2 linked regions of the Psychroserpens ponticola genome follow. The protein of the gene in region 2 interacts with the protein of the main gene of each other region in a pairwise test. Links are inferred from orthologs where the notes say so. Each region holds a gene or a part of one and is shown on either strand. Other genes may lie near its edges.

Evidence for each region.
Region 1: the proteins of MUN68_RS01875 (region 2) and ftsA interact in binary tests that used the Escherichia coli proteins (3 or more experiments, as listed by UniProt). The link is inferred for Psychroserpens ponticola from one-to-one orthologs.

Annotation. Positions count from the first base shown.
Region 1 is NZ_CP116221.1:3,162,312-3,165,647, forward strand. The notes cover bases 341-3,336. They hold ftsA (cell division protein FtsA), read right to left. Parts: upstream 2,508-3,336; coding sequence 1,173-2,507; downstream 341-1,172. Other genes in these bases: ftsZ (cell division protein FtsZ), read right to left, coding at 341-1,105; MUN68_RS13945 (cell division protein FtsQ/DivIB), read right to left, coding at 2,511-3,122; murC (UDP-N-acetylmuramate--L-alanine ligase), read right to left, coding at 3,220-3,336. In the rest of the region: more of ftsZ, read right to left, coding at 1-340. UniProt on the Escherichia coli protein: Essential cell division protein that assists in the assembly of the Z ring. May serve as the principal membrane anchor for the Z ring.
Region 2 is NZ_CP116221.1:446,751-449,972, reverse strand. What follows is about bases 216-3,097. They hold MUN68_RS01875 (rod shape-determining protein), read left to right. Parts: upstream 216-1,083; coding sequence 1,084-2,112; downstream 2,113-3,097. Other genes in these bases: MUN68_RS01865 (rod shape-determining protein MreD), read left to right, coding at 2,952-3,097; mreC (rod shape-determining protein MreC), read left to right, coding at 2,132-2,959; purH (bifunctional phosphoribosylaminoimidazolecarboxamide formyltransferase/IMP cyclohydrolase), read left to right, coding at 216-867. In the rest of the region: more of purH, read left to right, coding at 1-215; more of MUN68_RS01865, read left to right, coding at 3,098-3,222. UniProt on the Escherichia coli protein: Forms membrane-associated dynamic filaments that are essential for cell shape determination. Acts by regulating cell wall synthesis and cell elongation, and thus cell shape.

The sequences.
Region 1 (3,336 bases), 2.7 Mb from region 2 along the record:
GAACGATGTCTGGAGTAATGATTGCTGGATCACTTTCTTTAATATAGACATCATCATTTCTATCGTCTTCTAAAGCATGTACAACTTTCTTTTGTTCTGTATTAGAGATATCGTGCTGTTGATCTATATCGAAACCAGTAGCGATAATAGTTACAGCGATAGATTCTTCTAATGATTCGTCTTCACCAACACCCATAATAATATTTGCACCATGACCAGCTTCATTTTGAATGTGATCATTGATTTCTCCTATTTCATCGATAGTAATTTCCTGAGATCCTGAAACGATTAGCAACAATACGTTTTTGGCTCCTGTAATTTTATTATCATTTAACAGTGGTGAATCTAGAGCTTTCATAATAGCTTCTTGTGCTCTGGTCTTACCTGAAGAGGTTGAAGAACCCATGATTGCTGTACCACTATTACTCAATACAGTTTTAGCATCACGTAAATCAATATTTTGAGTATAGTGATGTGTAATTACTTCTGCTATACCGCGTGAAGCTGTTGACAATACTTCATCAGCTTTAGAGAAACCTGCTTTAAAACCTAAATTACCATAAACTTCACGAAGCTTATTATTGTTAATCACAACCAAAGAATCTACATGTGAACGAAGTGTTTCAATACCTTTAGCAGCTTGCTCATTTCTTGTTTTTCCTTCAAACTGAAATGGCATCGTCACAATACCAACAGTTAATATTTCCATCTCTTTAGCAAGTTTGGCAATGATTGGTGCAGCTCCAGTTCCTGTACCTCCACCCATTCCTGCTGTGATAAATACCATTTTTGTATTGGTACCTAACATTCGTCTTAAATCTTCAAGACTTTCAACGGCAGCTTGTTCTCCTACTTCAGGATTTGCTCCTGCTCCTAAACCTTCGGTTAAATTTACTCCTAATTGGATCTTGTTTGGGACACCACTATTTTGTAATGCTTGGGAATCTGTATTACAGATAACGAAGTCAACTCCTTTAATCCCTTGTTGAAACATGTGATTAATAGCATTGCTTCCTCCTCCACCAACTCCAATCACTTTGATGACATTTGATTGGTTCTTTGGCAAATCGAATGAAATATCGCCTAATTCAATGTTGTTGCTCATAAATATTCTTTTTACTGGTTGTTGTTTTGTACTTAATATGTTTTATTCAATAGATTTATTTCTCTGATTACTCAGCGTTGTCTAAAAAATCTTTGACACGCTCAGTCAATTTATCTAAAAACGATTTACGTTCTTTTTTTGGTTGCTGAATACGTTCTTCTTCATGTGTAATTTGCTCTTCGGAATGCTCTTCCATAGCAAGTTCCATTTCTTCTACTTCTTTCTCTACGCGTTTTCGTTCTTGACGCTTTAAGCCATCCATTACTAATCCAACAGCTGTTGCAAATAAAGGACTTGCAATATCATCATCACTGTCTCCAGCTAAATGCTCATTAGGATAGCCAATTCTAGTATCCATTCCTGTTATGTATTCTACTAATTGCTTTAAGTGTTTTAATTGGCTTCCACCACCTGTTAAAACAATACCTGCAATTAATTTCTTTTTTTGTTCTTCGTGACCATAATTTTTGATCTCTACATAAACTTGTTCTACGATTTCTACGACTCTTGCGTGTATAATTTTAGACAAATTCTTTAAAGTAATCTCTTTAGGCTCACGACCACGTAAACCAGGAATAGATACAATTTCGTTGTCTTTATTTTCTCCTGGCCATGCTGAACCAAATTTTATTTTTAACAATTCAGCTTGCTTTTCAATTATAGAGCAACCTTCTTTTATGTCTTCAGTAACCACATTTCCTCCAAAAGGAATCACTGCTGTATGGCGAATAATTCCATCTTTAAAAACAGCTAAATCTGTTGTTCCTCCTCCTATATCAATCAAAGCTACTCCTGCTTCTTTTTCTTCTTGACTTAACACTGCATTTGCTGATGCTAAAGGTTCTAATGTGATGCCTTCTAATTCTAAACCAGAACTTTTTACACAACGACCAATATTTCTAATCGACGATACTTGTCCGACAACGACATGGAAGTTCGCTTCTAATCGTCCACCATACATCCCAATTGGTTCTTTAATTTCTGGTTGACCATCAATTTTATATTCTTGAGGAAGGACATGAATAATCTCTTCACCAGGCAACATTACTAATTTGTGCACTTGATTGATTAATCTATCAATATCTTCTTCGTCTATAACGACTTCAGAATTTGCTCTAGTGATATAATCACTATGTTGCAAACTTCTAATATGCTGACCAGCTATACCAACAGTGACATCTTCAATTTTCATTCCTGCTTCTGCTTCTGCTTCTTGAACAGCTTGCTGAATCGACTGTATTGTTTGTGTAATATTATTTACGACACCTCTATGCACGCCTAAGCTTTTGGATTTACCAATACCCAAAATTTCTGCCTTTCCATATTCATTCTTACGACCAATCATAGCCACAATTTTTGTGGTTCCGATGTCTAATCCTACTGAAATTTTATTGTTCTCCATCACTTATTTTTTGGTGCAAATAACTTGCTTATCAAACTTTAAATTCACAACACTATAACTATCTAATGTTTTATCTTTTATAGCCTTTAAATAAAACGCTTTTAGGTTATTAATTTTTTTATCTAATAGATTTAAACGTCCTAAATGCACATTAAAATCGGCATTACGCAATCTCAAATCAATAGATTGATCTTCATTTTGATGAATCTCAACAACGTGCTTTTTCAAAAACGCATCCGATTTAACTTTTTGAGCTATAGTGAATACATTTGATAAATTATTTTTTTCAATTACTCCAGTTACTAAAGGCACACGAGCTGTGTAATTTGTTGATAAAGGCATAAACGAACCTTGCTCATCAATGTAATAGGAGGCATTTGTACTTACTCTTGCTATAGGTTTTTTTTGTTCAATATTAGCAGTGATAGAGCCTTCAACACTCATAAACACTTGCGCTTGCTTAATCATTGGATTGGAATTCAGGGCAGTTTCCAACGCGTTCAAATCTATAATATCTTTAGGCTTATTCGCAACACTCTCCTGATTTTGTATTAACAATTTACTAACATTCTCTTGTGTTACAAACAGGTTATCATCACCAACAAATTGTATCATTGGAGCATTCACTGTTCTAATAGAATTTCTAAACGATGAAAACACGTATAGAAAACCAACTAGTAGCACTAATAATAAGACCTTTATGTGATTATAATTAACTCGCAATACTTAATGCTTTTTTAATATGTTTTACCTCTTCTCCAATATCTCCTGCTCCAATAGTTAAAATAACGTGAGCCGAAGATTCTTTTATATGTTGAATTAATTCCGT
Region 2 (3,222 bases):
CGTGGTTTTTTCTTCGGAAACTTTGATGACATATTCACAAAACTCCACGGAAAAGAATTAAGCTACAACAATCTTTTAGATGTTGATGCAGCTGTAAATCTAATGAACGAATTTAAAGGTGAAACGCCAACATTTGCTATCTTAAAACATAATAATGCTTGCGGTTTTGCGCAACGGGAAACGATTCAACAAGCCTACAAAGATGCATTAGCAGGCGATCCTGTTTCTGCATTTGGTGGTGTTTTAATTGCCAATACCGAAATTGATAAAGCCACAGCCGAAGACATTCATACACTTTTCTGTGAAGTTGTAATTGCACCTTCCTTTTCTGATGATGCTTTAGCCATTTTAAAAGGAAAAAAGAACAGAATTCTACTCATTTTACATGATGTAGATTTTCCTCAAACCAATGTAAGAACTTGTCTCAATGGTGTTTTAGTCCAAGACAGAAACAATAAAACGGATAGCATTAATGATTTATCTAATGCGACTAACAATAAACCAACTCTAAATGAGTTAGATGATTTAATATTTGCCTCAAAAATATGTAAGCATACCAAATCAAATACTATTGTTTTAGTAAAGGACAAACAACTGTGTGCAAGTGGAACAGGGCAAACAAGTCGTGTAGATGCACTTAATCAAGCGATTCACAAAGCACAATCATTTAAATTCGACTTAAAAGGTGCTGTTATGGCTAGTGATGCATTTTTTCCATTTCCAGATTGCGTAGAAATTGCAGATAATGCAGGAATTACTGCTGTGATACAACCTGGAGGCTCAATTAAAGATCAATTAACTATTGATTATTGTAATGATAATAATTTAGCAATGGTTATGACTGGAACACGTCATTTTAAGCATTAAAATTCCTTAAAAAAAAGGAATCTCTAACATGGAATGTTTTTACCTAATTTCAAACATCCAAATGTAAAAAGCATACGTTTAACTATAAAAAGTTAAACACTTAGCTTTCATGTAAATTGAAATACAAATAAACTGTAAATATTTAGTAAGTTTTACTACATTTACAAAAGACCAAGAACTGAATACAATAACGCCCTCATAATATTAGAATAGCATATGGGATTTTTTGATTTCTTAACCGAAGAAATAGCCATAGATTTAGGAACTGCGAATACGCTTATTATCCACAACGACAAAGTAGTTGTTGATAGTCCTTCAATAGTTGCAAGAGATAGAATTTCAGGTAAAATTATCGCTGTTGGAAAAGAAGCCAACATGATGCAAGGAAAAACGCATGAAAACATTAAAACGATTAGACCTTTGAAAGATGGTGTAATTGCCGATTTTGATGCATCTGAGCAAATGATTAGTATGTTTATTAAAAACATTCCTGCACTTAAAAAGAAATTATTTACACCAGCACTTCGCATGGTTGTATGTATTCCATCTGGAATTACTGAAGTAGAAATGCGAGCTGTAAAAGAATCTTGTGAGCGTGTTAATGGTAAAGAAGTGTATCTTATTCATGAACCAATGGCAGCAGCAATAGGTATTGGTATTGATATCATGCAACCAAAAGGAAATATGATTGTTGATATTGGAGGTGGAACCACTGAAATTGCTGTTATTGCACTTGGTGGAATTGTTTGTGACAAATCGGTAAAAGTTGCAGGAGATGTATTTACCAACGATATTATTTATTACATGCGAACACAACATAACCTTTATGTAGGTGATCGTACTGCTGAAAAAATAAAAATTCAAATTGGTGCAGCTACTGAAGATTTAGATCTTCCACCAGAAGAAATGAGTGTTCAAGGTCGTGATTTATTGACTGGAAAACCTAAGCAAGTTCAAATCTCATATCGCGAAATTGCAAAAGCACTTGATAAATCAATTTTGAGAATTGAAGATTCTGTTATGGAAACCTTATCTCAAACACCTCCAGAATTAGCTGCAGATATTTACAATACTGGTATTTATTTAGCAGGTGGTGGTTCTATGTTACGTGGATTAGACAAACGTTTATCTCAAAAAACAGATTTACCAGTTTATATAGCTGAAGATCCCTTAAGAGCAGTTGTTCGTGGTACAGGAATTACACTTAAAAACTTACCTAAATTTAAAAGTGTATTGATTAAATAACTGAGAATACCTACTTAACATGCAACAGATTATAAACTTTGTCATTAGAAACAAAACTTCTCTTTTGTTTCTGCTGTTGTTTTTTGTTTCTATTGCTTTAACGATTCAATCGCATTCTTATCATAAAAGTAAATTCATTAATTCTGCTAACTTTTTTACTGGTGGCATTTATGAAAGTGCAAATAATGTTTCAAATTACTTCGATTTAAAGACTCAAAATGAAATTCTAGTTGAAGAGAATAATAAATTACGTTCGCAGATTCTAAACCGTGAGGATTCTACAATAGTTTCTACATCAATTATGGATACAACTACATATAACGGTCGTTATAAAATTCAAACTGCAAAAATCATAAACAATAATTATTCAGCTTCAAAAAATTACTTAACACTAAATAAAGGTGAAAAACACGGATTTAAAGAAGATTTAGCTGTAATCACTTCAAAAGGAATTGTTGGTATTATTGATAATACGTCTAATGGGTATTCGAGAGTACTTTCAATTTTAAATACAAAAAGTCGAATTAATGCACAGTTAAAATCTTCTAATCATATAGGCTCATTGGTTTGGAATGCAAAATCATCAGCAAAAGGTCAACTTACTGATATTTCAAAATTTGCGCCTGTAAAACAAGGTGATACTATTGTTACAGGAGGTGAATCTTCAATTTTCCCTCAAGGGATTCCAATTGGGATTGTGGATAATTTCGTTTTAGATATTAGTGGAGACACCTATACTATCGATGTTAAATTATTTAATGACATGACAAATTTATCACATGTTTATATCATTGAAAATTTAGATGCAGAAGAAATAAAACAACTAGAAAACCCAGGCAATGAATAGTTTAAATATTAATAGCATCATACGTTTTGTTGTGTTAATATTGACGCAAGCATTGCTGTTCAATCACATTAATTTTTTAGATTCTGTAAATCCGTATCCTTACATTCTGTTTATACTCCTATTCCCAGTAAACAACAATCGTACACTCTTTATTTTTTTAAGTTTCATGTTGGGATTATTTGTAGATATCTTTTCAGATTCTGGAGGTGTTCATGCAGCAGCATGTGTCACAATTGCGTTTGCAAGACCACCAGTTTTAAAGT